Regions from separate parts of the Silvanigrella paludirubra genome, predicted to be linked through region 2. Evidence: riboswitches for the same ligand, from Rfam matches in the RefSeq annotation. Region 2 holds a riboswitch; the other holds the start of a gene.
What was found. A riboswitch is a leader RNA that binds a small molecule or an ion and turns the genes downstream of it on or off. The one in region 2 is predicted to bind cobalamin.
Positions count from the first base shown of each region.

Region 1 (7,912 bases), 220 kb from region 2:
TTGACCTGTAGCTATCCTTTAACTTATGAATATGTTTTTTTAAAATCCCTCTTATACACATTTCATAAACAATTTGCTGGTCAATTAAAGAAGTAGTAATTTCATGATAGGTTTTCATAAGAATTAATCTTTGAATTTTTTCATTATTTGATGCCAAATATCCAATCCGTACTCCTGGGGCAAATATTTTAGAATAGCTTGAAATATATATTGTATGATTGAATCCATCCATTGCTGAAAGATATGGTGGCACAAAATCATCATAATTGAGCCCTTTATAAATATCCATTTCTATTATAATTGCATTAACTTCTTTTGCTAAATTTATAATTTCATGTCTTTCAACAGAACTTAAAATACCTGATGTTGGATTATGGCAATTTGAATATAATATAAATATTTTTGGTTTTTTATTTTTAATTTCAGACTTAATAGCTTCGCATAAATTAATTTTTTCAGGTGTTCTTTCTAAATATATATGTTTATACTTTTTTAATATGAAAGATGAAAAATAAAATTCATAGTTTGGTGCTTCAATGACAATATAATCATTAGGAGATAAATATGTGTTAAGAACAATATTTAGTGCTTGTATTGCGCCATTGCATATTAAAACTTGTTCGGCATTAAATATAGGCATTCCTTTGTTTTCAAGTTCAAAGGCAATAAACTCTCTTAATGGGAGATATCCTTGTCTATTAGGATATTGATAAATTATTGAATTATTAGAAAAAATAGTTCTTGTTATCCCCCTCAGGTCTTCCATTATTCCTAAGTTTTTAGGAATATCATTTCCACCTAAATTCGTAATGCTTTCATTGGAATAATAAAAAAGAGGTTGATACGAAAAGTCTTGAGCTGATATTTGTGGATCTTGGTTTAAAGCAGTAACGGTTTTATCAGAAATGCGTTCATATTTTTTTTGTGGCTTGTAAATAACATAATAACCACTCCCAGCTTTTGCCTTAATGTAGCCACCATCACAAAGTTTATTATAAGCTGTTATGACACCTATTTTATTAATTTTTAATGTCAATGATAAATCACGTATGCTTGGTAATTTGGCGCCAACTAAAAGTGTACCGGTTTGAATAGCTCTAATATATTGTTCTACTATTTGATCTGAATATGTTTTATCACTTGAACTATCAATATAAATTTTTCTAAAACCAGCCATTGATTTCTACCCTTACAAACACTTAAATAAAAAATATAAATTAAATGTATTTAATTTTTGTAGCATTATTGTGTCATAATTACCAGTACAGTTTCAAAAAAAACATAGGTACAGTTTTTTCTATATAGGCAATTCTGTATCTATGAAAGTTGCAAATATAAATATAATTTAAGTCGATGACTTTCCAAATCGATTTTGATTTGAAAGTAACTATTTTAGAAAAGAGGTGTTATATGAAAGAACATAATCATTATGACTTTCATTCTGTTTATTTAAAGTCTCAATCAAGAGGAAGTGAAAACTGGGAACGTATTGAAGGAGTTCAAGACGCAGAAGCACGTTTGTCTCAAACTTCTTTAAAAAATTCTATAAATAAGAAAAAGTCAAACCATAAACTCTTAAAAAGAGTTACTAAAACAACTTCTATTATACCTGGTGCAGTTCGCCAAATCATTCGTTTTTTTAAATAAACTAAAAAATAATTTGGAAAAATTTCATATCAATATTTTGACAAAAATAAAAAATAAAATTTCATCTTAAATATAATTTACACTCTATATAAATTTCCTAAATTTTAAATATGGAGATATAAATGAGCTTAAATTATTTCAAATATTACTTATTATTATTAAATTTTATTTTTTTAGAAAGTATTGCTTTAGCAAATATATTAAATCCAAAAATAAAAATGACACCATATGATGATATTACAGTTGGAGCTATTTGGAATGATTGGCAGAACTATCCAAACGGAAGGCCGTTAGATCTTGTTCCAATAGCAAATGAAACAAGTACAGATGAATTTGTTTTAGCATTCCTCCAATCTATAGAAGGAAAATGTAAAGCTGGGTGGGCTGGAATTTCAGCCATGTCTGTAGATTCTGGGTGGGGAAAATTTCTTACAGATAAATTAACAGAAAATAATAAAAAATATTCTATTTCATTAGGTGGTGCAAATGGATTAAATTTGGCTTTTACATGCGAAATTAATGAATTATTAGATATATATGAAAATATATATCTGGTTTATCACCCTAATGGATTGGATTTTGATATTGAGGGCAGCTTTCAATCTGATTTTAAGTCAATCGCAAAAATGTTAAAAGTTATAAAAAAATTTCAGATAAATCATTCAGAAACAAAAATAACATTTACCTTAGCTACCATGCCTGAAGGTTTAACAGCAGAAGGTGAGTGGTTAATTAAAGCTGCTAAGTCAGAGGGAATTCATTTTATAGTTAATATTATGGCTATGGATTATGGTTATTCTTATAATCAAAATATGGCAGACTATGCAATACAAGCAGCGAATAATTTATTTTCATTTCTAAAAATTCAATATTCAAATTATTCAGATTACGACATTTGGCAAATGATAGCAATAACGCCAATGATTGGTCTAAATGATGTAACGACAGAAAATTTTTCTCTTCATGATGCAGATAAATTAAAAACGTTTGCAAATCAATTTAATATAGGCGGGCTTCATATGTGGTCTGTTAAAAGAGATAATCCTTGTTCATCATCTTTTGTTTTACCAACATGTTCAAGTAATAATAATCAGAAAAAAAATTATGAATACTTAATGCATTTTAATAATTAAATATTTAATTTGTAAAATAATTATTATTCTTCGGCGTTATATTTTTTTAAAATTAGATTATATTCTGGGGTTTTTTTAAAATTATTTAATTCATTGCTAAATGAAATAGCTCTATTTTGAGCTAATTGCTGTTCCTCTTTACTCTTATTTAGTTTTTTAGAAAAAGCGATATAATTTCTTGATACATAGATACTTGGTTTTAAATGAATAAAATATTTTCTCATTTTTTCTTTTTTCAAAAGAATATCAAATGTATAATATTCTCCAAAATAAACAGGCATGCGTTCTTTTAGCATTTTTTGTAATGTAGTACTTTCATTGTTACTATATTCAAGATTAAATGAGCTTTTTGTGATTATATCTTGATAATAAAATCCTTTAATTAATCCTAATGAGGAAATACTTTGCGCAAATTTATTAATATCACCATCGTAAAATATTTTATCTTTATTTTTTGCTAAAATCCAAAAATAGAAATTACTTTGTGATAATAAAGAATTTTCAAACCATAAGTATTTATTACGTTCTGGATTTGGTGCAATATAACTAATGGCATCAACATCCCCTTTTTCTGCCATAAGTTGGGCTCTTGACCAAGGATAACTTTCATATTTATAAGTCCAATTTAATTTTTTTAAGACCGCTTGAATTAAATCTACATGAACTCCAATAACTTTTGAGTTTTCTGTAAATTCATTGGGTGGATATTCTCCATCACCGCGGACGATATATAAGCTTTCATTTTTTGCAAAAGCGATTAATTTAAAGTTAAAAAAAATAAGTATAAATAAAATTTTTTTTAGGTACATTTTTAATGCCTTAATCTTTAAAATGGTTATCAATAAATATATTAATTTCAAAATGTTTAACTTGTCAAAATTGTTTTTATACTTTTGATAGAATTTGACATGATTCCTTTCTTATGACAAATGTTTATTGTTGATGGTTTTGTAAATTTTATAAAGAATCAAATCAAAATAAAATTGTACAAATTAAAAGGGAATTTAGTGAAAGTCTAAAACTGTCCCGCAGCGGTGTTAAAGAACGAAATTTGCATTATGGCACTGGGAAACTGGGAAGCCGCAGAAAGTAGAAAAACTTATTTTTAAGAAAAGCTTTTAAGTCCGAAGACCTGCCATCATACGTCCTTTGTAGACGTTTATAGATAAAGATCCGTGGGGATCTCCTGTAAAAAAAGAATATATTTATGCGCCCAATTTTTGTGTTTGCTTTTGTTTTATTTTCAGTTAATGCATTTGCACAAAAAAGCATACCAATTATTGTTATTCCAGAAAATGAAACAATAAAGAAACAGTCAAACTCAGAAAATAAATTTAATAAATCTGTTGAAATCCTTCATGATCCTTCGTTAGGAAATATAAATCAAGAAACCATTTCCTCTAAAATGACTCCAGGCAGTTCTCCTGCTCCAAAAAGTTTTTCAGATCTTGCTGATAAAATAACATCAGCCCAGGTGGAGCATTTTGGTGGTGAGGCCGGTGCATTAAGAATTCGTTTAAGAGGAGCGAGAGCTTTTGAACCATCTTATTATTTTAACGGAATTCCACTAACAGGTGCAGGAAGTAGTGAACAAAATGTCTCGTTATTGCCATTGTCCAATATTGGTTTATTAAATGTTTACCCGGATTCTCCTCCATTTTGGCTAAGTTCTATGGGAATTAGTGGAGATATAGACATTCAAAGTTGTAGGCGTATTGATTGCTTTACTTATGATCAAGAAAACAATGTAAATGCATTTAAGGTAACAGAAAAAATTGGCTCATATCATTATAATCAAATATCTGGGGTTTATTCCTTAAAACCTCGTAAAAATTTTGAAATATTTATGACTTCTGAATATACAAGTAGCAAAGAAGATTACCCTATATTTAATTCCAGTAATTCTGTTTTAAATCCGAATCAAGGGTACTTTGAATCTCTTCAAAATAATGATTTTAAAAAATTTGCTGCAAGTTTTGGTCTAAGTACCTTTAATCAAAGTTTAGGGAAAATAAAATTTGACACAGTTTTTGGAAATCAGAACAAAGGAAATCCTGGAGAAATTGGAAGTTTTTCAATTTCAAGAACTAAAAAGAATATTTTAATTTCAACATTAAATACTCAAAAACTTTTTAGTGATAGTGGATTACAATGGGGAAATCAATTAGGTATTCTTTATAATACATCAGATACACAAAATATTCAGAGCGGTTTTGCAGCTCAAGCAAATCATTCAGAAAATTATACTTTACAACTAAAATCATGGTTTTTATTACCCTCATTTATTTTAGCACAAGAACAATCTGGTATTTCAATTGAATTATTACAAGCAAATCAAAAAACAAAAACTCTAGTTCCATCTAATTTAAGTGATGATTATAAGAGTAGCGTTAATGCAAATAGAAATGATTTTAGATTGTCTTTATTTGAATCTATAGTCATTGCTGTTACAAATAAATATTCACTTTCTGCAAATATGAATGCTTGGGTTTCATTCTCTCAAGCAAATTCAAATATGGATTGTAATTACCCAGGTGCTTCAAATACCTGTAATAATAAATTTCAGGAACAAGAAAAATCAATATATGGATATACTTTCTCATTGCAAAATAAATATGATTTTTTAATTCATTTTATGCGTTATACTTTAAGTATGAGAAGACCTTATTTAAATGAGTTTTATGGTGCACCTGAAGGATTATTGCCAAATATTAATTTGTTACCTGAGAGTAGTAAAAAATTTGAAACAGGTTTTCGAACTTTATTTGGAGAAATTGGTTACTTTCATGCTAATGATAATAATTTAATTTTCTTGCAACAGACAAGTTCAAATACATTTCAGTATCAAAATATTGAAAATGGTTATAGAGATGGATTTTATTTAAATTCCGACTATTATATTTTTGATTTTTGGAAAGTATATTTTTCTTATCAATATTTAATTTCAAAAATGATTTTAGAAAATGAAGAATCCTTTGTTCCAAGGAGCGCTAAGCACTATATCAATACGGGGACAAATGTTGAAAACATTTTGCTTGGTCATGTTATAGGCTATCAAGCTCTATTTGGGGCTTATTTTAATATGAATTGGCAAAGCCCTTTTTATTTGGATTATGCAAATATAAATGAAATGGATGTCCCTCCACTATATAATGCTGGTATTTCATACACTCTTTCAAATAAATTAAATTCTCAAAATTATACCATTTCATTTGATATTTATAATATTTTAGATGAAACATATTCTTCTGTATCAAATTCTACAGGTTTTATTCAACAAATGCAGACTAACGGTTATATTGGATATCCACCTCCGGGTCGTAGATTTTATATTTCTTTAATAGGCGAATTTTAGGATGAAAATAAAAAAATTGATTATTAGTTTCCCATTATTATTGACAACATTATTTATAGGTTGTGGAAAAAAAAGTAATAAAAATCCTGAATTTAAAATATCAGATTCAAATTCTTATTTAGTAACAAATAAATGGCGAGAATTTAGTAATTTATATAGTTTTGATTTTTCTACAAACAAAACAACTCTTATTTTATCGCGACCTGCTAGCGGTGATTCTATTGTTTTTCAAAAATATGATAGTTTAAATAAAATTCAAGGTATTTATTTTGCTGAACGTTTTTCTGGTAATAAACTGACTCGTGTTACTTATATTTCTTCAATATATAATAATTCAGGTGTTGAGCATACTGAATTTCCAATGAATTTACATAATATTATTTCCGTAAATAATAATATAGTTGGAATTGGATATGATAGAGGTGAAATCATAAAAACAGATATGTCCTTACAAAATACCATCATAAAAAATAGACAAATATTAAATTTAGATAATCAAGATATTGAAAATCCATCAAAATCTGAAACAAATGTTACATCCCTATTATATGCAAATGGAAAAGTCTATCTTGTTTCTGTAGGTAATTATAAATATAAAAATATAAAGCCCATTATTTATCAACTTTCAGATGACTTGCTAACAGCAGAAAAAATAGAAGTTGTTTCTGATTGTTTTAATGCTTCAAAACAAATTAATGTGATTGATAATAGTAAATTGGTTATTTCTTGTAATCCATACCCAAATTCTCAAGTTGCTAAAATGAATTTATTTTTAATAGACGTATCTTCAATTAAAGATAAAGGAAGTCCTTTAATAAAAGAAATCATTTCAAAAAATAGGGGTGAAAATGGAATTCAGCAATATGAAATTGGTGGAATTTCTGAAGATAAAAGTTCCATTTTTGTAACGGAACGAAAAAAAATGGATGATCAAGATTGGAAAAATAGTGTTATTAGTTCTTCTTATTGGATTGATTTATCTTCTCCTGAAAGTATTACTGTAAATGATTTAACAAGACAGACGCCTGTGAACTCAGTAGCGGGGGCTGTTACTTATAACTTTGCAGCTAAATCCTATTTATTTAGTTGTCTTATAGATGCTAAGAATTCAACTTGTATAAAAGGTAAGGGTGCTGTATCTCAAAGCAGGAATGCTAAAAATAGCATTGAAGTTGATTTTGGTATAAAGGGAGTTGATGAAATTAAATTTCCAACCCCTGTTTTTTAACAGAAAGAATAAAAACAAATGAATTTATCCTTGCTATTCTATTGTCGAGCTGGTTTTGAAAACGATTGTGCATCTGAAATAATGGAATACGCAAGTGCTAAAAACATTGAAGGTTTTGTAAAAGCAAAGACAAATACGGCACATGTGCTTTTTCAAGCTCATAATCCACTAGAAATTGTCACGTTATGGAATGATTTACAGCTAAATGATCTTTTATTTGCAAGACAAGTTTTGTTAACATCTCAATTATATTCAGATCTTCCTGAAAAAAATAGAACCATTCCTATATTTAAAGCATTTGAAGAAAATTTTTCATCCATTTTAAATGGAAAAAAATATTTAGATGATCTCTTTATAGAAGCTCTTGATACGGATGAGCATAAAGAAGTTCTCACTTTTTGTAAAAAATTTACGAGTCCAATGCTTTCTGAACTAAGAAAAAATGGATATGTAATTGGAGATAAGAACCAGCGTGCTTTGCGATTACACCTTTTATTTTTAACAGGTCAGTCATGTTATATTGCACTATGTGCCCCTAAAAAAGCTTCT
Region 1 is NZ_WFLM01000002.1:556,955-564,866, reverse strand. Features, by position in the region: gene GCL60_RS06565 (aminotransferase-like domain-containing protein) at 1-1,177, opposite strand, end outside; gene GCL60_RS06560 (hypothetical protein) at 1,411-1,647, shown strand; gene GCL60_RS06555 (chitinase) at 1,770-2,780, shown strand; gene GCL60_RS06550 (substrate-binding periplasmic protein) at 2,804-3,589, opposite strand; cobalamin riboswitch at 3,707-3,934, shown strand; gene GCL60_RS06545 (TonB-dependent receptor plug domain-containing protein) at 3,988-6,135, shown strand; gene GCL60_RS06540 (hypothetical protein) at 6,137-7,363, shown strand; gene rlmM (23S rRNA (cytidine(2498)-2'-O)-methyltransferase RlmM) at 7,382-7,912, shown strand, end outside.
Region 1: linked by a shared signal. The riboswitch ahead of GCL60_RS06545 (TonB-dependent receptor plug domain-containing protein) and the one ahead of GCL60_RS07505 (acyl-CoA thioesterase) in region 2 are both predicted to bind cobalamin.

Region 2 (7,912 bases):
TCTTGTAGTTATAATTCATTCTCTGCGAGTATGCCCTGTTTCAAACTTTTTTAGCTATATGGGGCGTTTCACAACGCAAGTAACTAAAATTATTCAAAAACATAACTACTTATGCCACACATCCCAAAAGGCGTGGAGTTCCTGTAGAAGCAGTGACACAACCTAGCATTCAGAGTAGAATATAGTTCAGTAGCATTAGCCACTTAACAATAGCATTACTCCTTGCGCAAAAATTTGCCGCAGTTGGTGCTTTATAACGGGAAGTTTAGTCGTGGTCAACAGTGAAAATTTAAATAACTCAATAAATCATTCAGTGAAAGTCTCGCCTTACCTTTCTTGCCTGAATTTCATTGTAAAAGCGTCATACAATCTTATAGATGGAGGCGAATCCCAATTTATTGATTTCATTCATGCAAAATCCATAAAACCAGATGATTCCAATTTAAATTTAATTAGAAAATTAATTGAAGAATTCGATTTTTCCTTAGGAGTTCCTTTAGCAAGACAATATTTAAGTTATTTATTATTTAAAGATTTTAATGAAACTTACATGGAATTAAATAAAGAAATTAAATCTATTTTAATTTTAAATGCTAAAAAAGGGATTAATACTATAAATCAAATACCTTCTTCTACTGTTAAATGCTCTCGAGCTTTAATATTATTAGAACAAATAGAAAAAGATATAAATATTGATATTAATTTAGACTATGTTTTTGCTGAAGTAGAAAAAATTGCGTTATCTAATTTATCTTTAAACAAAGAAAATTTATTTGCACCACTTACTTTCTGGCAAGAAGATTCTATTAAATTTGGCTTTTATTCACTATTGAATAAGCTAGAAGCTCTATCTAATTCTTATTTTTATTTTTTAAATCTTAAAGATGAAAACTTTAAACTAAACTTACTTTCAATAAAAGAATCTATTTTAGATAATGATATAAATGATATTTATAATAAATCTATTTTTTTATCTAAATTAGTTAATTTAATAATAAAAAATCAAGTCAATCACAAAAATGAAATTAATTTTGAAAATAAATATTATGAAAATCTACTTTTTATTGAAAGATTATCCTATCAATTATCAAGAAAAAATGAATCCATAGAAAATATTAAATATTTAAAAGATAAATTACATAATCACATGGAAAATAATATCTGCTTAAATGAACTAATTGATGAAGAAATACACAACATAAATAATTCAATATCTAAAGATAATATAACTAGAGCTCGTTTAGAAATGCGTCTAAATGATACAGAGTACCCATTAAGTGTTGCCTATAGAGAATATATTAAATCTGCGCTTCAATATCTTGAAGAGTAGAAGTGTCTTCATAAAATTTTATACCTTTTGTTAACTCTACTTCAGAAAACATGGCACTTTGAAACAAATTCACATGATTCGCTTTACAAAGCTCTAGAACAGCCATAATGACAACAATCAATTCATATCTAGATAAGCAGTCCATAATTAGAACTTTTAAGGTTACATTTTCAAGTTCTTCTAATTTCTTTTTAATCATTTCCATTTTTTGTTGAATAGTAATTTTTTGAGCACGAACAATGACCTTGGGTGTGGATTGATTTGAAAACTTTAACAAAACACGTTCCAAAGAAATAATTAAATCAAAAGGATTTCCCTTGATTGGGTGCTCAAATGCTGAGATTTCTTCATCCCTTCTTTTATACTCCCCAGAAGGAAATATATCCTGTGCCGTTGCATTTAGGGATTGTAAAACTTCAGAAGCCTTTTTTAAGGCTTCAAATTCCATTAATTGTTCAATCAACACCTTACGAGGATCTTCTTCAGAAACCTGATCTAAAGACTCTGGTTCTAAATGAGAGTTATTTTGCAAAACAGGGACTAATAAATTTGCTTTGATTTCAATCAGCTGGGCTGCCATTGCTAAATATTCACCAGCAGTTAAGAAGTCGAGTTCAGGTACCTGCCTTAAAAAACTAAGGTATTGTTCCGTTATAATAAAAATTGGGATATTAAAGATATTCAACTCCTGCGCTTTAATTAAGTGCAGAAGAAGATCCAAAGGACCATCAAAGTTTTCTAATCTAAGGTGCATTGATCTCTACCAGTTGTAAAACGATTTCATCCGAGCAATCATTTTGCTACTAAATGATCGTAATTGAGGATTAAACCTCTGTCGACGAAGGTGTAAAGTCTTTTGAGGCATAGTAAATTATTTTTGTCGCAATTTAGAGTTTTAGTTGCACGATAATATTGCAAGTTACATGAATGAGGTGAATTCATTGCAAAAATATAAATTATTTTTAATTGGTATTGGTTTTTTTTGGATTTTCTCTTGGTGTATTTTCGGAAGTATTTTAGGTGCTGAAGTAAAACTCTTAAACTCAACAGCGGTTACACCCTCAGAATTTATGATCTGGCAAAGAACATTGTTACGTTCAGCGCATGCTCATATGAATTCTATGGGTATTACAACGATTTTAATTGGATTATCAATTCCACACATTAAAAATATGATTTCAGAAAAAAAAATAAAAATGATTATTTTAACAAATTTAGTATCTATTCCTATTTTTGGTTTTGGAATTATTTTAGAAGCTTTTTTTCCTGATATCACAGGAAAAATTTCTCTTATATCTGCTATTTCTGCAATTGGAGGAATATTTTATATTTTAACAATGGCTATATGGTCTTCCTTATTTATATTTTCAGCTATGAAAAAAAATGGATAAAATGAATAATATAAAAGAACATATTACAGATAATACATTTGAAAGAATTATTTTTATTACCAGGCTCAGTGCAATTGGAGATGTAATAATCTCAAGCCATACTATTGTAAAATTAATAATAAATGGTTACTTTCCCGTATTTATAACTTCACATAGCACAAAAGACATAGCTCTTCGAATAAATGGACTACAAGCTTTTATTTGTCATCAAAAAGGAAAAAAAAATTTATATTATTTTAAAGGTAATGAAGTTAATGAAAAAAGTTTTTTAGAAAATATAAATAGTTTAAAAACATTAAAAAAACATTTATATGTTGATTTACAAAAAACATCCCGAAGTAAGAGAGCTTTAAAATTCATTTCAAATGAACTTAATATTAAATTTGAAAAAAAATATTTTATATCCAAAATGACTTTATATCGTATTTTATTAGTGATTTTATCTTATTTTTCTTTTAAACAGAAAGTAAAAGATAATAAATTAAAATTTAATAGAATTCATGAAATCCAAGAAAAACTTATTAAAAATATTATATTAAAAGATAAAAATTCATATGAAAAATTAAATAAAAACCACATTATTTTACAAAATAATAATTCTTTTTTTAACAATAAATTCGATTATATAGCCATATTTCCTGGAGCTAGTGGGTTTATAAAAACATGGCCTAAAGAAAAGTTTCGCGAATTGATTCAAAAAATAGTAAATCAAACAAATTACCATATTATTATTTGTGGATTGACAAACGAAATTTACCTTGGAGAATATTTAGATTATCCTCAACAAACTAGAATTATAAATTTAGTAAACAAAACAACATTAGATCAAACTTTGAATATTATTTCCAATTCAAAATATATTGTTACAAACGACTCCTTTGCTGCTCATGGGGCCGATGTCTTCAAAATTCCTGCAAGTGTATTATTTGGTGCAACCTCACCTTTATTTGGTTTTGTTCCAATTTATGAAAAAATATCTATTGAATATATGAATTTATCTTGCAGCCCTTGTTCTAGACATGGAAAAGGATTTTGCCGATTTAAAAATCTAAAATGTCTTCAAGATATTGATACTTTAAATATATTTAATCATATCTTAAATTTAAAAACAAAAAATTAGTCTAATTTGCATAATGCTTTTTTTATAGATACTGTACCTATTCTTGTAGGGGAAGTCTGGTGAAAATCCAGCGCTGTGCCGCAACGGTAATCATTATTTTTTTTTATGAAAGCCCGATTACCTACAAGAATTCACTCTCGAGCAAGGGGTTACTCATGGACAGATCTCAAGATTTTCAAGAAAATATTGATCAATCGGAAACACGAATGATTAAATGTGTTTTTCCAGAAACCACAAATCATTACAATACATTATTTGGAGGAACCGCATTAAATTGGATGGATGAAGTTGCTTTTATTACAGCAACAAGATTCTCTCGAAAAAAAATGGTTACGGTTTCTTTAGATAAAACTGATTTTCAAAAACCAATTCCAGCAGGGTCATTTGCCGATATTCACGGAATTGTAACTCATGTTGGTAATAAAAGTTTAAAAGTTCAAGTTCAAATTTTTATTGAACATATGTATACGAAAAAAAGAGAATTAGCTGTTAGTGGTACGTTTTCAATGGTAGCTATCAATGAAAATGGCAAAACAACCCAAGTAATTTAATTTTATTATTTTCCAAACTTTTAGCTATTCCACTTTTTTTATTTTAAAGATTGAATCAAAAGAAAAATATTAATATAATAATTTGAACTTATATTCTTGTATCTTAAAAATAAAGAAGCAAAAAATGAGTCATACTAAATATGAATTTATGTCTGAATTATATAAAAATATTCTTGAAAGTAAATATTGTCTAGAATTAACAGAGCCTAATAAAAATAAAGTATACAAAGAAAATTTTCAAGATGCTATTTATCGTGTTGCTCATGAAGTAAACAAATACGATAAAAATAAATTTGCTGAAATGAAACAAAAATCAATACAATTTATTTCAAATAAAGATTTTAGCCCAGCAGGTGGAATATGGAGAGCCGCAGGAAATCCAAGTTCTAAAGTATCTTTTGTAAATTGCACTACACAGGCCCCTGTTAAAGATTCTATCGAAAATATTTTTGGAGAATCATTAATGAATTGGAGCCGTATTGCTTCCTATGGACAAGGGAATGGAATTGATATTTCTGGATTAAGACCAAGAGGGGCTAAAACGAATAATTGTGCTAAGTATAGTACCGGTGCTGTTAGCTTTCTTATAAATTATGATGCTTCAATGCAAGTGATTGGTGCAGAAAATCGCCGAGGAGCAACTAAACCAGATATATGGATTTATCATCCTGACAGTGAAGAATTTATTTCATGTAAATCAGATATTACTAAACTAACTTCTCAAAATATATCCCTAAAAATTGACTCCCATTTTATGAATTGTGTAGAAAAAAATAAAAATATTGAATTAAAATGGAAACGATTAAATAATGAGGTTTTTGTAGGAGAAAAGTTATTTGATAATGACTCGTCAGGCCCAAATATAGAAATAACGAAACAAATAAATGCAAAAAATTTATTTCAAAAGATTGCTTATCAGGCTTGGAAAACTGGGGAACCTGGAATTGAATTTTGGGATAATAGTGAATATTGGTCAAATAGCAATTATCATCCTAATAAAAAATTTCATATTGTATCAACAAATGGATGTTCAGAACAAAAGTTAGATCCATTTAATACTTGTGTATTAGCATCTATAAATTTTTATAATATGCCTCTATATCATGAAAATTGGAAAGATTGGTTAGTAGAAAGAGTTTCATTTGGTATTCGTTTTTTAGATAATGTAATGCTTGCTGAGTATGAGGAAAAAAGATCTCCTCACCCCATTCAAAGACAAAAATTAAAAGAAATGACAAGAATAGGTTTAGGATTCACTGGATTATATGATTGGTTTATAAAAAATAAAATAATTTATGGATCAGAAAAAAGTATCGAAATAATAAAAATAATAATGAGTGTTTTTTCAGAATCCGCTTATCGAACATCAATTGAGTTAGGAAAAGAAAGAGGAAGTTTTACTGAATTTAAAAAAGAATGGTTCACACAAAGCCCATTTATCAAAAGACTTTGTGAATTAACAAATTTAAAATTAAATGATTTTGAATTCATGAGACATGTATGTTGTCTATCAGTTGCACCAACAGGAACACTTTCTATGGTTGTTGGAACAGGAGGGAATGGTTGCGAACCCTCTTTTTCTCCCTACTATGAACGAAAAGAAAGAGCAGTAACTGGTGAATACAGAACACATGTTATTTATGATAATTGTGTATTAAATGAGTTAAAAAGAAAAAAGTTAAAAGTTACAAAGAAAAATATTGATGAAATGATTCAATCCGAAGAGTGGGTTTTTGCAGCATGGAATAAAAATCCTAAAAAAAATATCAATCCAATAAATAAAATTAAATTAATGTCAGAATTGTATAAATATATTGATAGTGGAATTTCAGTTACTTATAACCTTCCTGAATCGGCTACAGTCAAAGATATTCTTGAAATATATTTTAAATCTTGGGAATATGAACTTAAATCTGTCACAGTTTACAGAGATAAAAGTAGAGAAGGCATTCTAAATCATATTTCAGATAATAATAAAAATAAATTAAGTAAACTTGTTTCTTTTAAAAGACCCCAAGAAGTTATATGTGACATTCATCAGACAAATGTATCAGGTCAAAAATGGATTGTACTTGTAGGATTAATTGATAATAGCCCCTATGAAGTATTTTGTGGTCTTCTTCATAAAAATTTTAATCCTTCTATTTATACAAAAGGAAAAATATTTAAAAATGAAAAAAGAAATTATTTTTTAGTTTTAAAAAATAAGGATAAAGAAATAAAATTAGATATAAAAAAATCATTTAAAAATGATGGATCAGAAAGCGCTATGACAAGGCTTGTCTCTTTAAATTTAAGACATCACGTAGATATTAGATTTATAGTACAACAGCTGGTAAAATCTGAAGGAGATATGACAACCTTTGCTAAAGCAATCAGTAGAGTTCTTAAAAAATATATAGAAGATGGAAGTAAATTACATGGTGAAAACTGCCCTAGCTGCCAAAAGGACTCTTTAATTCATCAATCTAATTGTATTGTTTGTAATGAATGTGGTTGGAGCCGCTGCTAATAATATTAATTATTTTTTGACATTAAGGATAAATTTTTCATCTTACTTAAAATTGTATCATTCTAAATTTTCCGATTATTAAAAAATACTAACAAACAACATCTAAAGGATAAAAATATTGTTTAAATATATTTTTGCCATAGTTCTGATACTTTTAAATTTTTATTCACATGCCGCAGAAAATAAGTGCACTAAATGTTATAAATCATGTATTAACAAACCAAATTATAACATTTTAGATTCCGAAGAAGTTATTAAGTTTTTAAAAGAAGGAAAAATATCTATTATTAAGGATCAAGATAATATTTTAAGCAACTCAGATAAGACTTCTTTAAAAAATAATTTATTTTATAAAGAAGGATCATATTATGTAAATCAAAATTTAAGATTTATTCTTATATGCAAATGCTGTGACCAATGCCTTAAAAAAGAATGTTAATTTTCATATTACATTGGATCAAAAGCAATATTTTCAAAAATTGGGATTTTTTCATCAGAAGATTTTCCTTGATAACACCAACTAGGGTTACTATTTTCTGAACATCTTAATTTGCCATTTAATTCATTTAAACTAATTAGATCTGCATTATATGAAAGATAATAGTAACCTAAATAACTTACTTTTAAATACTTATAATCATCATAGTCACTTGATTTTTGAAATTTTATTTTTAATTTAGTCATTTTTTGAAGAAGATCGTAATTTGATATCAATGGCTCATTATCTGCATCTTCCTCCATCAGTAATTCATTATTCTTGCAAATAAACCCCTTAGGCTCAAATACGACAATAGCGGCATTAGATTCATCTCCTTTTACCAAATAGTCATATCTATTTAACCACCATGTTGAGTAGGTCAAAAATTTATTTGAACTTTGAGCTTTTGAATTAAAGAATATTTTATAAGGTTTACAGAAAACAACTAATTTATTTGATTTGTCAAATACAGGATCTGTAATATAAGATGCATAAATATTAGAAATTGAAATAAAAGAAATTCCAATAAA
Region 2 is NZ_WFLM01000002.1:776,396-784,307, forward strand. Features, by position in the region: gene GCL60_RS07485 (hypothetical protein) at 272-1,330, shown strand; gene GCL60_RS07490 (segregation and condensation protein A) at 1,299-2,084, opposite strand; gene GCL60_RS07495 (hypothetical protein) at 2,272-2,721, shown strand; gene GCL60_RS07500 (glycosyltransferase family 9 protein) at 2,723-3,841, shown strand; adenosylcobalamin-variant (AdoCbl-variant) riboswitch at 3,875-3,972, shown strand; gene GCL60_RS07505 (acyl-CoA thioesterase) at 3,997-4,392, shown strand; gene GCL60_RS07510 (TSCPD domain-containing protein) at 4,517-6,904, shown strand; gene GCL60_RS07515 (hypothetical protein) at 7,023-7,343, shown strand; gene GCL60_RS07520 (hypothetical protein) at 7,352-7,912, opposite strand, start outside.